DNA from 2 places in the Alloalcanivorax sp. C16-2 genome. Region 2 is predicted to be linked to the other one. Evidence: predicted binding sites of a transcription regulator. Region 2 holds the regulator's gene; the other holds the start of a gene.

Region 1 (9,427 bases), on a different contig from region 2:
CGGTGGAGAACACCTGCGACGCGTTGGTCGGGATCGTGGTGTTCTTCTCGATCAGCGGCGTCATCACGCCACCCATGGTCTCGATGCCCAGGGTCAGCGGGGTCACGTCGAGCAGCAGCACGTCCTTCACGTCGCCGGACAGTACCGCGCCCTGGATAGCAGCACCGATGGCCACGGCTTCGTCCGGGTTGACGTCCTTGCGGGCGTCCTTACCGAAGAACTCGGCCACTTTCTTCTGCACCATGGGCATGCGGGTCTGGCCGCCCACCAGGATCACGTCGGTGATGTCGGAGGCTTTCACGCCGGCATCGCTGAGCGCGGTCTTGCACGGCTCCAGGGAGCGGGTCACCAGCTGCTCGACCAGGGATTCCAGCTTGGCCCGGGTCACTTTCACCACCAGGTGCTTGGGACCGGTCTGATCGGCGGTGATGTAAGGCAGGTTGACCTCGGTCTGTTCCGCGGAGGAAAGCTCGATCTTGGCTTTCTCGGCGGCTTCCTTGAGGCGCTGCATGGCCAGGGCGTCGCCACCCAGATCAATGCCGGAGTCCTTTTTGAACTCATCCGCCAGGTAGTTGATGATCGCCAGGTCGAAGTCCTCGCCACCCAGGAAGGTGTCACCGTTGGTGGCCAGCACCTCGAACTGATGCTCACCGTCCACCTCGGCGATCTCGATGATGGAGATGTCGAAGGTACCGCCACCCAGGTCGTAGACCGCGATGGTGCGATCACCGCCTTTCTTGTCCAGACCATAGGCCAGGGCCGCGGCGGTGGGCTCGTTGATGATGCGCTTGACCTCGAGGCCGGCGATGCGCCCGGCATCCTTGGTGGCCTGACGCTGGGAGTCGTTGAAGTAGGCGGGCACGGTGATCACCGCCTCGGTGACTTCCTCGCCCAGATAGTCTTCCGCGGTCTTCTTCATTTTCTTGAGGACCTGCGCGGAGATCTGCGGCGGCGCCATCTTCTCGCCCTTCACTTCCACCCAGGCGTCACCGTTGTCGGCCTTGGTGATCTTGTAGGGCACCATTTTGATGTCCTTCTGCACCACGTCGTCTTCGAAACGACGACCGATCAGACGCTTGACCGCGTACAGGGTGTTGGTGGGGTTGGTCACCGCCTGACGCTTGGCGGCCTGACCGACGAGGATCTCATTGTCCTCGGTGTAGGCGATGATGGACGGCGTGGTGCGCGCGCCCTCGGCGTTCTCGATGACCTTGGTTTTGTCCCCTTCCATGACAGCGACACAGCTGTTGGTGGTGCCAAGGTCGATACCAATGATCTTACCCATAATGCTCCATTCTCCTTCACACGGTCCGGACCCCGAATGGCCGCCCGGACAGCTGAACCTTAATGACCTGCCAGCTATATGGCGGCTGGCGGTGGCTTTTCAAGAGAGGCGCCGCGCGCCTTATTCGGCCTTGCTGACCACCACCCGGGCCGGGCGGATCAGGCGACCGTTGAGCTGATACCCCTTCTCCAGCACCTCGATCACGGTGTTGGGCTCGGCATTGGGTGCCGGCACCATGGTCATCGCTTCGTGGTGCTCCGGGTTGAAGGGCTGCCCCTGAGGATCGATCTGCTCGAGGTTGTATTTGGCGAACACATCGAGCAGCACCTTGAGGGTCAGTTCGAGCCCCTCGCGGGCGGGCTTGAGCGCCTCGTCCTCGGGGTTCAGCGTGGCCAGGCCCCGCTCCAGGCTGTCCGCCACGGTGAGCACATCGGCGGCGAACTTCTCCAGCGCGAACTTGTGAGCACTCTCCACATCGCGCTCGGCGCGGCGGCGCACATTCTGAATTTCCGCCTGGGCACGCAGGTCGGCCTCGGCCAGCGCCTTTTCCACGCGGGCGAGCCGATCGCGGGTTTCCGCCAGCTCGTCCTCGACGCCGTTGCCGTCCTGCTGCCCGGACGCCACCTGTTCGGCTTCCGCCTCGGGGCGGGCACCTTCGTTGATTTCGGCCTCGTCGGCCGGCTGTTTTTTGTCCTGTTCGCTCATATCCACTCCAGACATCCCGAATTCTGGGAAAGCGGGCAAAGATATGGGAACGCCGGGGAGGGATTCAAGGGCGACGACGACGCGCGCGCCGGAACCGCCGAGTCACGGCCTACAATTGGGTAAGCGCGGCGGAGAGGATGCGGGCGGTGATGTCCACGGTGGGAATCACCTTCTCATAGTCCATGCGGGTGGGACCGACCACCGCCAGCACCCCCATGGGACCGTTGTCCACCCGGTACGGAGCGGACACCAGGGAATATTCCTCGAACGGCTGGTAGCCGGATTCGCGGCCGATGAATATCTGCACGCCGTCCGCCTTCATGCTGCGTTCCAGCAAATGCAGAATGTCACGCTTTCGATTGAACGCATCGAACAGGTCGCGCAGCTTGTCGATGCTGTCCAGCCCGGCACTGTCGATCAGATTGGACTCACCGGACACCACATAGTCGGAGTCCTCACGCTCCGGGCGCAGCGCCTTGCCGGCCACGTCCAGAGTGGTCTGCATCATTTCATCGAGCTGCGCGCGATCCGCCTCCATGGTGCTGAGCAGGCCTTCACAGATACCGTCCAGATCGCAGCCGGCGTAGGTCTGGTTGATGTAGTTGGCGGCCTGACGCAACTCCACCTCATCGTATTCCCGGCTGGTCTGGATGATGCGGTTCTGCACCTCGGAGCGGTTCACCACCAGCACCACCAGCACCCGCTGGCCGGATAACGGCAGGAATTCCACCTGGCGCAAGGTGGTGACCTGACGGCGCGGCACCGCCACCAGCCCGGCCATGCGGGTCAACTCCGCCAGGGTTCGCGAAGCCTGGGACACCAGCGCCTGGGGAGATTGATCCGGCGCCAGCATGCGCCGCAGTTCATCGCGCAGGCGGGCGTTGTCCGGCCGCTCCATGGTGCTGGAGGCAAGCAGGGTGTCCACGTAAAGCCGATAGCCCAACTCGGTGGGAACCCGGCCGGCGGAGGTGTGCGGGCTGGCCAGCAAGCCCATTTCCTCCAGCTCGGCCATGATGTTGCGGATGGTGGCCGGGCTCACGCTGAGGCCGCTGCCGGCCGCCAGGGTCTTGGAGCCCACGGGTTGCCCGTGACGGATATGGCGCTCCACCAGGGTCATCAACAACCGTTGCTTGCGTTCGTTCAGTTCCAGCCTGGACATATACTTCAAATACCAAGAAAGACGACTCAGTATAGCCTGATTCCCGGCGCCCATTTTCGGCGTCCGGCGGCGGCGCCGTCCAGTGCCCCGGGACAGGGGCTTACACTGGCGGCGGGAATGCCCTAACATCCTCACAACTACTGGCCAGAAGGACAGTCCATGCTGACCCATCTCAGTGTTCGCCACTTCGCCACCGTGGACCAGCTGGAGCTGGAACCCGAGGGCGGCCTGACCGTGATCAGCGGCGAGACCGGTGCCGGCAAATCGGTGCTCATCGACGCCCTGTCGCTGACCCTGGGGGAAAGGGCGGACAGCGCCGTGGTGCGCCCCGGCTGCGAACGCGCCGAGGTGCTGGCCACCTTTCACCTGGGCGACAACCCGGCGGCCCGTGCCTGGCTCGCCGAGCGCGAGCTGGACGACGGCGACGAATGCCTGCTGCGCCGCACGGTACGCGCCGATGGTCGCTCCCGCGCCTACATCAACGGCACCCCCACGCCACTCACCGAGGTGCGCGACCTGGGCGAACACCTGATCAGCATCCACAGCCAGCACGAACACCAGGCCCTGCTTCGCAAGGAAACCCACCGCGCCCTGCTCGACAACCTGGCCGAAGCCGGAGACCTTGCCACCAGGGTACGTGAGCGCTGGCGCGAGTGGCAGGCCGCCCGGCGCGCCCATGACGACGCTCTGGCCAGCGCCCGGGAGCAAACCGAGCGGCAGGAGCTGCTGCGCTTCCAGCTCGAGGAACTGGATGCCCTGGCTCTGGCCGAGGGCGAGCTGCCGGAGCTGGAGCAGGAACAGCAGCGCCTGGGCAACGCCGACGCCCTGATCCGCCTGTGCCAGCAGGCGGTCACCGCCCTTTACGACGGCGAGGACGGCACCGTCAACGACCACCTGGGCCAGGTCAGCCACTGGGTGGAGGAAGCCCGCGCCAGCGACGACGCCCTGGCCGGCGTGTTCGATACCGTGGAATCCGCCCGCCTGCAGGTGGAGGCCGCCGCCGAGGACCTGCGTCACTACCTGGAGAGGCTGGACCTGGACCCGGAACGGCTCAATCACGTGGAAGAGCGGCTCGGCCAGGCCTACACCCTGGCCCGCAAGCACCGCCTGCGCCCGGAGGAACTGGTGGAACACCACCAGCGCCTGGCCGAGGAAGCGGACACCCTGGAACATTTCGACGAACACCTGGAAGCCCTCGCCGCCACCGAGCAAAAGGCCCGCGACGCCTACATGAAACAGGCCCAGGCGCTGGGCCGGCGACGCCGCGACGCCGCCGGCATACTGACCCGCGACGTGCTCAAGCAACTCAAGGCCCTGGGCATGAAGGCCGCCCGCCTGGAAGCGGTGGTCGAGGAAAGCAAACCGGGACCGGACGGGCTCGAGGAGGTGGAATTCCGCTTTTCCGCCAACCCGGGCCAGCCGCCGCGCGCCCTGGCCAAGGTGGCCTCCGGCGGCGAGCTGTCCCGGGTGAGTCTGGCGATCCAGGTGATCTGCGCGCGCAACCTGACCGTGCCCAGCCTGGTGTTCGACGAAGTGGACGTGGGCGTGGGCGGCGGGGTCGCCGAGATCGTCGGTCGGCTGCTGCGCGAACTGGGTGATCACGCCCAGGTACTGTGCATCACCCACCAGCCCCAGGTGGCCGCCCAGGGCCACCAGCACTGGCAGGTGCACAAACTGCAGGGCAAGGACAGCACCCGCACCCGCATTCAGCCCCTGGCGGAAACCGCCCGGGTGGAGGAAGTGGCGCGCATGCTCGGCGGCGTGGAAATCACCGAATCCACCCTGGCCCATGCCCGGGAAATGCTCGACAAGGGCCAGCGGGTCGCCTGAACGCACGACGCCCGGATGCCTGACGGCAACCCGGGCGGGGTGTTTCATGGGGCTGGCGGCGCGTCCCGGCGGATGCCGCGACGCAGGCTGGCGGGAAGGCGGCTTACTTCTTGCCGCCCTTGGGCTTCACATAAAGCACCAGGGAGTGGTCGACGATCTCGTAACCGTGCTCCTCGGCGATGCGGTGCTGACGCTCCTCGATCTCCTGGTCCACGAACTCGATCACCTCGCCGGTCTCCATGCACACCATGTGATCATGGTGATCCTCGTCGGCCAGCTCGAACACCGCGGAACCGCCTTCGAAGTTATGGCGCAGCACGATACCGGCCTGCTCGAACTGGGTCAGCACCCGGTAAACGGTGGCCAGCCCCACGTCCTCGCCGGCGTCCATCAGCGATTTATAGATGTCCTCGGCGCTGAGATGCCGCTCCTTGGAGGATTCCAGCTGCTGCAGAATTTTCATCCGCGGCAGGGTCACCTTCAAGCCTGCTTTTCTAAGATCCTGATTATCCAAAACAATTGCTCCGTATGCCGCCAGCGGGGATTCCTGATTCCGTGAGGAACCTTGTTCCCCTTCAACAAGTCTGTATTATCGCCCGGACATTATGCCAAGTCGAAACATCATGCCAAGGACCTTTCTCCTATCCCTGTTATTGGCCGGTCTTCTCACCGGCTGCAGCTCCCTCCGCTTCCCCGGGGTATACCGTATTGATATCCCCCAGGGCAACGTGGTGACCGAGGACATGCTGGCCGAACTGGAACCGGGCATGAGCCCGGAACAGGTACGCTTCGTGCTGGGGCCGCCGACCCTGACCGACCCCTTCACCCCGGACACCTGGTACTACCTGCTGCATTACCAGCCCGGCAAGGCCGATACCGTCGAGCAGGACATCGTGGTGTTCTTCGAAAACGGTCAATACAGCCATTACCGGGGCGAAGTGGTGGCCAATGTGCGCGAACGGACCTCCGGTCGCCGAGACCGGGAGCTGGAACAGCGCGCCGAGGACCGCCGCGAAGGCAATGTGGTGGATCAGGAGCCGCTCAACGATCCGGCCCCGGAACCGGGCGCCCAGAGCACCCCGGACGCCACCACCGTTCCCCTGCCCCGCGACGGCTGAAGACGCCGACAGGCCCTGCTAGCGTGAACGCTCCGCCCGGGCCCGCCGGGCGGCCTTCGGGTCGATGCTGAGCGGCCGGTAGATCTCCACCCGCTCGCCGTCCGCCAGTACGCGCCGGGCCGGGTCCGGCTCCGCCTTGCCGAAGATGCCCATGGGCATATTTTCCAATTCCAGCCCCTCGAACTGCCCGGCGATACCGGACTGGCGCGCGGCGTCCAGCATGGTGGTCCCCGGCGCCACCTCCAGGGCGACCAGGCGCTGCTTGTCCGGCAGCGCGTAGACCACCTCCACGCGGATCGACTCAGCCACCACCACCTCCGACCGCGGACCAGATCGAGTAGAGAATCAGGGCGATCACCGCCAGCGGCGAGAACACCCTCACCAGGGCCCGCCACACCAGGTACAGCGGGAAGCTCTTCATCGCCAGCTCCTTGCGCACCTGGGTCTCCTTCATCACCCAGCCGGTGAACACGGCGATCAGCAAGCCGCCCAGCGGCAGCAGAATACTGGTGGACAGGAACTCGATATTGTCGAAGAAGGTACCCATCAGGAAGGTATCTTCCTTCCACAGATTGAACGAAAGCACCGAACCGATACCCAGCACCCAGGCCGCCAGCCCCACCATGGTGGCGGCCACGCCGCGCTTGTGACCGCGCTCCACCAGCCAGGCCACCATCGGCTCGCCCAGGGAAATCGAGGAGCTCCAGGCGGCGCACACCACCAGCACGAAGAACAGGCTGCCGAACAGAATGCCACCGGGCATCTGGCCGAAGGCCAGCGGCAGAGTGACGAACATCATGCCCGGCCCCTGGGCCGGCTCCAGCCCGCCGGTGAACAGCAGTGGGAACATGGCCAGCCCGGCGCCCAGAGCCACCAGGGTGTCCAGGGCCGCGATAATGACCACCGACGAAACGATCGATACCGGCCGGGAGCGGCCGCTCTTCTTGTCCTTGATCTCGCGGGGCATGTAGGCGCCGTAGGCCATGATCGCGCCCATCCCCAGGCTGAGGGTGAAGAACGCCTGGCCCAGGGCGATGATCACCGCCTCTCCGGACAGCTTGGAGAAATCGAACGCGAACAGGAAACTGACGCCCTCGGCGAACCCCGGCGTGGTGGCGGCGTAACCGATCAACACCACCAGCAGCAGGAACAGCAACGGCATCAGCACTTCCACCGCCCGCTCCAGACCCCGTTTCACCCCCAGGGCCACCACGCCCATGGTCAGCACCATGAAAGCGGTGTGCGAGCCCATCATCAGCCAGGGATTGGCCTGCATGGCCTCGAAGTTAGCCTGGGACTGCATCGCCGTAAGCCCCTGGAACATGCCGGTGACCGCCTCCCAGACGTAGATCAGCGCCCAGCTGGCGACCACGGAATAGAACGACAGAATCAGAAAGCCGGCCAGTGCCCCCAGGTAGCCAATGCCCTTCCAGCGCTGGCTCACCTTACTCTGCTCGGCCAGCCGCCCCATGGAATGAATCGGGCTGAGGCCACCCCGGCGCCCCAGCAGCACTTCGGCGATCATGATCGGCACGCCCATCAAGGCGATGCAGAGCAGATACAGCACCACGAAGGCCCCGCCGCCATACTCGCCAGTGATGTACGGAAACCGCCATATGTTGCCCAGGCCCACCGCGGACCCGGTGGCGGCAAGAATAAAGACCCACCGGCTGGCCCACATGCCGTGGACCGGCTTGTTCTGTTCGCTCATCGGCTATCAACCCCTCGACGCAATGCGGCCATTGTCTTGATTTTCCAGGGACCCCTCAAGGGACAGTGCGTGAACGCTCACCCACCCCGACGAACGGCGCCCTCGCCAGAACCGCGGGCACTCTCTATAATCGCCGCCCCATGGGCAAAGCGAAAAAGCAAAAGTCGACGTCCGACGCCATCGCGCAGAACCGCAAGGCGCGCTTCGACTATCATCTGGAAGAATTCTTCGAGGCCGGCCTGGCCCTGGAAGGCTGGGAGGTTAAGTCCCTGCGCGCCGGCAAGGCCAACCTGACGGAATCCTACATCCTGCTCAAGGATGGCGAGGCGTTCCTGTTTGGCGCCCGCTTCGAACCCCTGCCCGCCGCCAGCACCCATTTCGTGCCGGACCCGCAGCGCAGCCGCAAGCTGCTGCTGCACCGCAAGGAGCTGGCCAAGGTGTTCAGCGGCGTGCAAAAACAAGGCTTCACCTGCGTGCCGGTGAACCTGCACTGGAGGCGGGGCCGGGTGAAACTGGACATCGCCCTGGCCAAGGGCAAGCAGAAACACGACAAACGGGCCACCGAGCGCGAACGCGACTGGAACCGCCAGAAGCAGCGTATTCTGCGCCAGCACTGATCGCGACCAAAGTCGCTCCTACAGCAATCCCGTAGGAGCGACTTTGGTCGCGATTTCGACAGACTCGATTAAAACGCCTTGCCGGTGCGGCCATGGCGGCGGCGCCAGCCGCGCACCTCGTCACGCACCCACCAGTACACCCGCAGCCAGGCACGCAGCACCGCCGGCAGAAAGTACACCGCGAACAACAGCACCGGAATCCGGGCGTCGCCGCTCACCGCCACCAACGCCGCGATACCGCCGGCGTATAATGCCACCGCCAGCACCAACTGCAGGGTACGCGCCAGCAACGGACGCGCCGCCACCGGCGCCAGGGCTTTCTCGACAACCTGTTCAGCTGACCGGAAGATCGCTTTCATGATCTCGCTCCCTCTTTAAACGGATGGGTTAGCGGCTGACTTTGTCATCGGTATTCGAGGCTCGCTTTGACCAGAATCATGCACCCGGGCAATGACAACGCCATGGCATTCGGGTCTGATTGTCCGACAAGGCGTACAAAAAACCGGCAATGCGGCCCTCTTTGAGCATTCTCAACAAATAAAGCGCCCCTTGGCTTTCCTCCCGGCGTCCCCATCTCCTACAATACGCCGCTTGGCCTGAGCGGCCAGATCACAGGGGGCGACATGGATTCGACGCCGGTAAAGAAACCTGTGGTGCATGTCGAGTAGCGTCGCAATGCTCGTAAATTCCTTGTGGCATTTTAAAGTAATCGCAAACGACGATACTTACGCACTAGCGGCTTAAACCCCGCTTATCGCCAAACGACCCAGCCTGTGGGGAAGTGCGGCGAGCATCGCTACACAGGCTCGCGGCAAAGTCCGTCCCGGACGGCGCCGTTAAAACTCTTAGGGACTCGGTGACTGCGCCCTGTCGGTCGGGCCGCAGCCACTTAAATCAATAGACCAGACTAAACATGTAGATCCACAGGCGGATTGCTGGCGGACGGGGGTTCGATTCCCCCCGCCTCCACCAACGCAAAGAAAAAGGGGCGCCCATGCGGGC
Region 2 (9,427 bases):
CGAAGCCATCGTCGAGCACGCTTTGCAGCGATACCTGGGCATCATCGGATTGGTAGGTGTGAACGTGCAGGTCGCCGTGGGTCCAGCCGCCGGCGCGGGCTACCGGCGGGGCCGGCTCGGGGTCGGCGTCGCCGACCGGGTCATTGTCGCTGTCGCCGCCGCAGGCACTCAGGGCCACGGCGCAGGCCAGCAGCGACCAGCGCGCGCGACGGGAAAAGGGGGAATCAGCGCGAACGTTCATGGGTACTTCTCCAGGTAAAAAGGGGCGAGCGCCCGATTAGGAAAAAAGCACCATAGGGAGGAAGTATGACGAGGCGGTGACCAGCACGGCTCGAACCGGGTTGGCCACCACATAACGGGCCGTCGGCAACGGATCGGCCTCACGGCGTAACGCCCGGTCATGGTAGCCCCGCTGCCAAACCGGCCCACCCAGGCAGCGGGCATAAAAAAAGGGCCTACCCGATGGGTAGGCCCTTCTATTTGGCTCCGCCTGCTGGGCTCGAACCAGCGACCCGCTGATTAACAGTCAGCTGCTCTACCAACTGAGCTAAGGCGGAATAACTTGAGGCGCGTATAGTAGTGGCGGCCCCCGGGGGCGTCAACACCCGGGGGACCGTTTGCTGCTTATTTAGACAGCGCCTGCTCGATGCGACGAATCGCCTCTTTCAGGGTGTCCATGCCGGTGGCGAAGGACAGCCGCAGGCAGCCCGGGGCACCGAAGGCGGAGCCGGGTACCAGGGCCACTTCCGCGGTCTCCAGGAGCTTGGCGGCCAGGTCGGTGCAGCTTTCCACCCCGTCCATGGCGGCGATGGCGCCGGAGAAGTCCGGGAAGGCATAGAAGGTGCCGTCGCCGGCGGCGCAGGTGACGCCCGGCAGCTTGTTGAGCGCGTCCACTACATAGTCGTGGCGCTCCTTGAAGGCCTTGACCATGTCCTTCACGCACTGCTGGTCACCGGCCAGGGCGGCCTCGGCGGCGGCCTGGCTGATGGAGGCCGGGTTGGAGGTGGACTGGCTCTGCACCTTCTTCATGGCCGCGATCAGTTTTTGCGGGCCGCCGGCGTAGCCGATCCGCCAGCCGGTCATGGAGTAGGCCTTGGAGACGCCGTTCATCACCACGGTGCGGTCATACAGCGCCGGGCAGGCGTTGACGATGTTCACGAACGGCTTGCCGGTCCACAGGATGTGCTCGTACATGTCGTCGGTGGCGACCACGATGTCCGGGTGCTTCTCCAGCACCGCGCCCAGGGCGGCCAGCTCTTCCTTGGAGTAGGCCATACCGGACGGGTTGGACGGGCTGTTGATCACGAACAGACGGGTTTTCGGCGTGATCGCCGCTTCCAACTGCTCCGGGGTGATCTTGAAGCGGCTGTCCACGTCGGTTTCCAGTACCACGGGCACGCCGCCGGCCACTTTCACCATGTCCGGGTAGCTGACCCAGTAAGGCGCCGGGATGATCGCCTCGTCGCCGTCGTTGAGCAGCGCCAGGGCCATGTTGAAGAAGCTCTGCTTGCCGCCGCTGGACACCAGAATCTGAGCGGGCTCGTAGTCGAGGCCGTTCTCGTTCTTGAACTTGTTGATAATGGCCTTTTTCAGGCCGGGAGTGCCGTCCACGGGGGTGTACTTGGTCTTGCCGGCGTTAATCGCGTCGATCGCGGCCTGTTTGATATGATCCGGGGTATCGAAATCCGGCTCGCCCGCGCCCAGGCCGATGATATCCTTGCCCTCGGCTCGCAGTTCCGCTGCCTTGGAAGTGATCGCCAGTGTCGGGGAAGGCTTGATGCGTTGCACGCGGTCGGAAAGGTTGATATCGGACATGCACTCCTCATTTCTCTAATGAGTACTGGCCGCGCTGGTGGCGCGGAGTGGGTCATTGATATTACCGTATTCCGCCGCCACCTCCTAGGCCACGGGCGATCCCGATCACCGCCATCAGGTGGTCAGCCGACTACCGCCAGCCCTGGTTCGGCGTGGCCCCGGGGCGCGCCCGCCGCCGCCGGATTCGGCGCCAACAGTTTTCCTAATTTTACAGAGACGACGATGGCAGACACCGCGTTCAACCTGCATTCGGAGTACCAGCCCGCCGGCGACCAGCCCACCGCCATCGCCGGCCTGGTGGAAGGCATTCACGACGGTCTGGGCCATCAGACCCTGCTCGGCGTGACCGGCTCCGGCAAGACCTTCACCATGGCCAACGTGATCCAGGAGGTGCAGCGGCCCACCATCATCCTGGCACCCAACAAGACCCTGGCCGCCCAGCTCTACGGGGAGTTCAAGGCGTTCTTCCCGGAGAATGCGGTGGAGTACTTCGTCTCCTACTACGATTACTACCAGCCGGAGGCTTACGTCCCCAGCTCGGACACCTTTATCGAGAAGGACGCTTCGGTGAACGAGCACATCGAGCAGATGCGGCTGTCCGCCACCAAGGCGATCCTGGAACGGCGCGACACCATCATCGTCGCCACCGTGTCCGCCATTTACGGCCTGGGCGACCCGGCCAGCTACCATGCCATGGTGCTGCACCTGGTGCGCGGCGACCATATTGATCAGCGCGATCTGCTGCGCCGCCTGGCGGAGCTGCAGTACACCCGCAACGAGATGGATTTCCGCCGCGCCACCTACCGGGTGCGCGGCGACGTCATCGACATCTTCCCGGCGGAGGAAGAGAAAGAGGCGGTGCGCATCGAACTGTTCGACGACGAGATCGAGGACATCAGCATCTTCGATCCGCTCACCGGCGAGGTGATCAAGCGGGTGGGGCGCATCACCATCTATCCGAAGAGCCACTACGTCACGCCCCGGGAAACCGTGCTCAAGGCGGTGGAAATGATCAAGGAGGAACTGGCCGACCGGCTCAAGATCCTCAAGGACAACAACAAGCTGGTGGAAGCCCAGCGGCTGGAGCAGCGCACCCGCTTCGACATCGAAATGCTCCAGGAGCTGGGCTACTGCAATGGCGTGGAAAACTACTCACGCCTGTTCTCCGGTCGCCAGCCCGGCGAGGCGCCGCCCACCCTGTTTGACTACCTGCCCGACGACGCCCTGCTGATCGTCGACGAATCCCACGTCACCATTCCCCAGCTTGGCGGCATGTACAAAGGCGACCGTTCGCGCAAGGAAACCCTGGTGGAGTTCGGCTTCCGGCTGCCCTCGGCCCTGGACAACCGGCCGCTCAAATTCGAGGAATGGGAGCGGCTGGCGCCGCAGATGGTGTTCGTTTCCGCCACGCCCGGCCCCTATGAAGAGAAGTACGCCGGCCAGGTGGTGGAACAGGTGGTGCGCCCCACCGGCCTGGTGGACCCGGCCATCGAGGTGCGCCCGGCGGGCAGCCAGGTGGACGACCTGCTCGGCGAGGTGCGCGAATCCGTGGAGAAAGGCGAGCGGGTGCTGGTTACCACGCTGACCAAGCGCATGGCCGAGGACCTCACCGAGTACCTCAACGAGCACGGCGTCAAGGTGCGCTACCTGCACTCCGACATCGACACCGTGGAGCGAGTGGAGATCATTCGCGACCTGCGCCTGGGCAAGTTCGACGTGTTGGTGGGCATTAACCTGCTGCGCGAGGGGCTGGACATGCCGGAGGTGGCCCTGGTGGCGATCCTCGACGCCGACAAGGAAGGTTTCCTGCGCGCAGAGCGCTCGTTGATCCAGACCATTGGCCGGGCGGCGCGCAACATCAACGGTCGCGCCATTCTTTACGCCGACCAGATCACCGGTTCCATGCGCCGCGCCATGGACGAAACCGAGCGCCGCCGCGACAAGCAGATCGCCCATAACAAGGAACGGGGCATTACCCCCCAGGCGCTCAAGAAGCAGGTGCGAGACATCATGGACGACGCCTACACCACCGGCGCCGGCCAGCCGGAGCGCAAGCGCACCCGCAAGGTCGCCGAGGACAAGGAAAAGTACGTGGCGCGTTCTCCGGCGGAGGTGGCCAAGGACATCGAAAAGCTGGAGGCGGAGATGATGGAGCACGCCAAGAACCTGGAGTTCGAGCAGGCCGCCGCCGTGCGCGACAGGATTCACAAGCTGCGCGAGGAAGGCTTCATGCGCTAGCGGGGTGGGTATCGCGGCTGAAGCCGCTCCTACCGCAATCAGACACGCCGTCGCCGTAGGAGCGGCTTTAGCCGCGATGGCCGTCGAACACCCCGCACGCGCCGATGCTACAATTCGCCCCATCAAATCGATTCAAGGAGTTCCCATGCCGATCGCCATGGTCATGCATGAACCCGGCGGCCCCGAGGTTCTGAAACCCGAATCCATCCAGGTAGGCGAGCCCGGCCCCGGCGAGCTGCATCTCAAACAAACCGCCGTGGGCGTCAACTTCCACGACATCTATGTGCGCTCCGGCCTTTACCAGACCCTGCCGCTACCCGGCGTGCCCGGCCTGGAAGGGGCCGGCGAGGTGCTGGCGGTGGGCGAGGGCGTGGATCGCTTCCGGGTCGGTGACCGGGTCGCCTACATTGCCCACGGCTACGGCGCCTACGCGGAAGAACGGTTGATCAAGGCCGACAACGCGGTGCCTCTGCCGGACGGGCTGGACGATACCCTGGTGGCGGGCATGATGGTGCGCGGGCTCACCGCCCGGGTGTTGATGACCGACGTGTTCGCCTTGCGCCCGGAACACACTCTGTTGATCCAGGCCGCCGCCGGTGGCGTCGGCCAGTTGCTGTGCCAGTGGGCCCACCGCCTCGGCGCCACCGTCATCGGCACCGTGGGCAGCGACGCCAAGGCCGAGCAGGCCCGCGCCGGCGGCTGCGACCATGTGATCCTGTACCGCCAGCAGGACGTGGCTGGCACGGTGAAGGAAATCGCCGGCGGCAAGGGAGTCGACGTGGCCTATGATTCGGTGGGCAAGGACACCTTCTATGGCTCCCTGGATTGCCTGGCCCCGCGCGGTCATCTGGTCAACTTCGGCCAGTCCTCCGGGCCGGTGGAGCCGCTGGCCATGCCGCGCCTGGCCGCCGCCTCCCTCACTGTCACCCGCCCCATGCTTGGCCATTACATTGGTGACCTGGCGCGCCGCGATCAGGTCGCCGCCGAGTTCTTCGCCGCCCTCCAGGACGGCACCCTGGCCCCCGCCGCCCCGGCGATCTACGACCTCAAGGACGTGGGCCGCGCCCACCAGGACATGGAAGCGCGCAAAACCCACGGCGCCGTGGTGCTCACGGTATCGTGACCTATCCGGTGCCAGGCGGTCCGGTGGACCGCGAGATCGAGATCAATAAAAGCCGCTTTATCGCCTGGTTGCGCCCGGTGCGCAGCCGGGAGGAAGGGCAGGGCGTGCTCGACGAGGCCCGCGCCCGCTACCCGGACGCTACCCACCACTGCCACGCCTGGCTGATCGGCGCGCCTAACTCTGGCCACGGCGCCATGAACGACGACGGCGAACCCTCCGGCACCGCCGGCAAACCGATCTTCAACGTGATTCAGCACAAGGGCGTGGGCGACGTCATGGTGGTGGTGATCCGCTACTTCGGCGGCGTCAAGCTGGGCGCCGGCGGGCTGGTGCGCGCCTACGCCGGCGCCGCCGAGGCGGTGCTGTCCGCCATGGAGGTGGTGGAACAGGTGCCGGAAAGCGCCTTTACCCTGACCCTGGGCTTCGCCGACGAGCAACCCCTGCGCCACTGGTGTGATCAGAACGGCGCTCGCCTGGAGGCGGTGGACTACGGGCAGGCGGTCACCGCCCGGCTCACGGTGGCGGATGCCACCGAGCCGGCGCTGCGAGCCTTCTGCGCCGCCCAGGGCATTATCGTGGAAGGCCCCTCGGCGGCTTAGTCGCCCTGGTCGCCGAACAATACCCGGCTGTTGGCGAAGGTGAGGGCGGCCAGGGCCTCCGGGGTCTCGCCGCGCAGGGCGGCCAGCCGCCGGCCGATCCAGGGCAGCAGGCAGGGTTCATTGCGGCGTTTCACCGGCGGCGGCTCCGGCAGGTCCCGGGGCAGCAGGTAGGGGGCGTCGGTTTCCACCAGCAGCCGGGAGGCGGGGATGTCGGGGACCAGCCCGGCCAGCTCCCGGCCACGGCGTTCGTCGCACACCCAGCCGGTGATGCCGATGTGGCAGTCCAGGTCCAGGTAGTCGTACAGCGCCCGGCGGTTGTCGGTGAAGCAATGCACCACGGCGGCGGGCAGCCGGTCGCGCCAGGCCTTGAGCATTGGCAGAAAACGGTCATGGGCGTCCCGCTGATGCAGAAACACCGGTAGCCCCCGGGCCGCGGCCTGGGCCAACTGGGCCTCGAAGGCCTTCTCCTGGGCCGGGCGCGGCGAAAAATCGCGGTTGAAGTCCAGGCCCATTTCGCCGGCGGCGGTGACCTCCGGTTCGTCCAGCAGGGCACCCAGCTCCGCCAGGGCATCGTCGTCGAAAAAGCGGGCGTTATGGGGGTGAATGCCGGCGGTGGCGCGCAGCCCCCGATCCGGGTAGTCCCGGCACAGGCTCAGGGCCTGGCGGGATTCCGCCACGCTGGTGCCGGTGAGCAGCAACCGCGTGACACCGGCCTCGCGGGCGCGCTCAAGCACCGCGTCGGTGTCATCGCGGAATTGTTTGTCGCCCAGGTTGACGCCGATGTCGGCCCATCGCGGCGCGGTCATGACGCCTGCTCCTGGGCGGCCCCCGGTGTCAGGCGGCGGTTCAGCCGCTCGCGCAGGTCCTCCACCCGGCGCCGGTTAGCGCCCAGGTCCCAGTAACCCAGCCGTGAGGCGGAGCGCACCTCGATCACCCCGTCCTCGTGTACGTAGAAGGTCACGTCGTCCACGAAACGCATCAGGCGCGAGGTGAAGCGAGCCTGGATTCGCGCCGGCCCCACCGCTTCGAACTGCACGCGGGGCAGCTCGCTCAGGGTGTCCTTGAGCAGCGCCAGGCTGGCATCACGGTGGCCGGCGCCGGGTAGCGGCGCCACCCGGTGGCGGTCATCGTCGGCCAGGCTGGATACGCAATTGGGCGACGATGGACAGGGAGCAAGCAAACGAGTGTCCGTCATGGCGTGGCTCTTATCGGCCGTCCCGGAGGCGGGCGCCGGATCGCTCTGGCAGCCGGAGGCGACCAGGGCGAGGCTCAGCGCGAACGCCGTGGCGAGACGGTTAATGGCGGTTCGGGTCACGAATCAGCCCCACGAAAATACCTTCGATCATCAGCTCGTCGGCGGGCACCCGGATCGGCTCATAGGCATCGTTGGCCGGCAGCAGGGTGGCGCTGGACTTGTTCAGTCTTAGCGTCTTCACCGTGACCTCGTCGTCAATGCGCGCCACCACGATCTCCCCGGAACGGGCGGTCTGGCTCTTGCGCACGGCGATCAGGTCGCCGTCGAAAATGCCGGCCTCGACCATGCTGTCGCCCTGTACCTTGAGCAGGTAGGTGGGGCGCTGGCGGAACAGGCCCTGGGGCACCGGCACGGTGCGCTCCACATTCTCGATGGCCTCGATGGGCGTACCGGCGGCCACCTTGCCGACCACCGGCAGCTCGTCCTCGGCCTCCAGGGCGGCCTCGAGCAGCTGGATGCCCCGCGAGCGGTCGCCGTGCAGGCGAATATAGCCTTTACGCTCCAGGGCACGCAGATGGTCGGAGGCGGCGTTCTTGGACTGGAACCCCATGCGTTCGGCGATTTCGGCGCGGGTCGGCGCCATGCCGGTTTCCTGGCGTGATTCACGGATGCAGTCCAGTACCTGCTGCTGGCGTGCGGTAAGGGTGCTGCTCATAACGTCCTCCTTGGGGCCATGCCCGTCATGACCCATACTGATAATATGAACAGTATTATATGTCCAGTACTTTTAAAAGCCCCTTCACGCGTTCGGGCATCGCTTTTGTCGGTCGCCGCGCCTAGCATTGGGTCTTTCAAGGGGATCGGAAGCAACCATGAAGCATGCATCCTGGCAGGATTCGGATCACCACCGGGTGGAGGCGCTGCTCGCCGGGGTGCCGTTTTTCAACGAGGTGGCCCGCGACGATGCCGACCAGCGCGCGCGGCTGCTGGCGCGCACCGAGATCATCGAGGCGGGCCCTGGCGATACCGTGATCCGCGCCGGGGAGGTGCCGTCTTCCCTGTATTTTCTGCTGCGCGGTCAATTGGTGGTGCTGGGCGACGAGGACTCGCCGACGGTGCTCTACTACGTGTCCCCGGGGGAGGTGTTCGGGACCCTGTCCATGCTGCTGGGCCGGACCCGGGGCGCCACCATCCGGGTGGCGGACGCCGCCCGTGAGGCGGTGCTGGCCAGGCTTGATTTCAAGGATTTCGACGACGATCGCGACACGCCGTACAGTCTGGCCACGCGGTTGGCGTTTTTCCACATGCTGGTGCATCAGATCCGCTGGGCGGTGGAGGTGCGGCGCATGCAGAGCCCGGACCAGGCCCTGGCGGCGGGCCTGCGCAAGGTGCCGGTGTTCAGCGGCCAGCGGGACAGCGAGGCGGAGCTGGTGTCGTTGCGCGAGCAGGCCCGGGCGCTGGCCGATCTGCTCTACCGGTGGAATCACTGCCCGCCGGGCACCACTGGCAACGCCCAGCTCACCTGACGGTGATCGCGATTCGCTCCTACGGTGGGCGGGGCTCCCGTAGGAGCGGCTTCAGCCGCGATCACCCCGGGCCGTGCGGAGCGGGCCGCCGGTCTATTCCTTCTTCTTGCGATCCATCTTCACCGCCAGCACGTCGCAATGGGCGCCGGGCACCAGCCCCCGGGCGGTGGAGCCCAGCAGCAGTGCCAGGCCGCTGCGGGTGTGGCTGCCCACCACGATCAGGTCGGCGCCCAGGGTGTCCGCCTTGTCGACGATGGTCTTCTCGATGGAGCCCAGCTCCACGTGCACCCGTTCCTTGGGCACCTGGTACTGGCGCGCGTACTTGCAGGCGGTTTCCTGGGCCTGTTTCACCAGGCCGCTCTGCAGATCGGTGACGTCCATGGGCACATCGGCGCCGTAGGCCAGGGCCAGCGGCTCGATCACATGGATCAGATGCAGTTCCCCCTCGGTGCCCTCGATGACGCCGGCGGCGCGGGCCAGCACCTCGGCGGATTCATCGCTGCAATCTATGGCCACCAGGACCTTGCGGTAGGGTGCGGTCACGGTATTTCCTCCAGCGGCTCGTTGTAAGGGCCTCAGTATAACCGCCTCGCGGCGCCCCGCCAGCCCACCTCGTCGAAGCGCGCAAAGCCTTGTCGCACGGGGCTTTGGCCACCGCCGGCCCGGGCCGTGGTGGGGTGTCGCCGCCGGCGCCGCGCCGCGTCGGCGCTTGACCGGACAATACCGGCGCTGTCTAAATAGGCGCCCGCCGGGGGTCGCAAACGTCCCCGGCGAACCTCCGACGGCGCCCCGGCGCACGGCGATCCCGGCGCGGCGGGCAGGCATCGGAGGTTTCTTTTGAGTATCCGTAGCATGATCGGGTGAGCAACGAATGGGTAAGTCCCTTGTAATCGTGGAGTCGCCGGCCAAGGCGAAGACCATCAACCGCTAT

Evidence for each region. The regulator LexA, encoded in region 2, represses DNA repair genes until DNA is damaged. The targets are predictions, from matches to a motif close to TACTGTNTANNTANACAGTA.
Region 1: the regulator LexA is predicted to act here: its motif matches at 3,288-3,307, upstream of recN (DNA repair protein RecN).

Annotation. Positions count from the first base shown of each region.
Region 1 covers NZ_JBKFTL010000004.1:24,223-33,649, forward strand. Annotated here, with positions in the region: gene dnaK (molecular chaperone DnaK) at 1-1,285, opposite strand, end outside; gene grpE (nucleotide exchange factor GrpE) at 1,406-1,990, opposite strand; gene hrcA (heat-inducible transcriptional repressor HrcA) at 2,100-3,149, opposite strand; gene recN (DNA repair protein RecN) at 3,309-4,979, shown strand; gene fur (ferric iron uptake transcriptional regulator) at 5,083-5,493, opposite strand; gene ACLD02_RS15415 (outer membrane protein assembly factor BamE) at 5,603-6,097, shown strand; gene ACLD02_RS15420 (RnfH family protein) at 6,116-6,406, opposite strand; gene ACLD02_RS15425 (sodium-dependent transporter) at 6,399-7,808, opposite strand; gene smpB (SsrA-binding protein SmpB) at 7,949-8,425, shown strand; gene ACLD02_RS15435 (hypothetical protein) at 8,494-8,784, opposite strand; RNA gene ssrA (transfer-messenger RNA) at 9,040-9,397, shown strand.
Region 2 covers NZ_JBKFTL010000002.1:113,760-123,186, reverse strand. Annotated here, with positions in the region: gene ACLD02_RS10800 (S-layer protein) at 1-241, opposite strand, end outside; tRNA gene ACLD02_RS10795 (tRNA-Asn) at 482-557, opposite strand; gene ACLD02_RS10790 (pyridoxal phosphate-dependent aminotransferase) at 625-1,815, opposite strand; gene uvrB (excinuclease ABC subunit UvrB) at 2,038-4,053, shown strand; gene ACLD02_RS10780 (quinone oxidoreductase family protein) at 4,199-5,176, shown strand; gene ACLD02_RS10775 (IMPACT family protein) at 5,173-5,775, shown strand; gene ACLD02_RS10770 (TatD family hydrolase) at 5,772-6,581, opposite strand; gene ACLD02_RS10765 (DUF1499 domain-containing protein) at 6,578-6,970, opposite strand; gene lexA (transcriptional repressor LexA) at 7,071-7,685, opposite strand; gene ACLD02_RS10755 (cyclic nucleotide-binding domain-containing protein) at 7,843-8,496, shown strand; gene ACLD02_RS10750 (universal stress protein) at 8,590-9,039, opposite strand; gene topA (type I DNA topoisomerase) at 9,368-9,427, shown strand, end outside.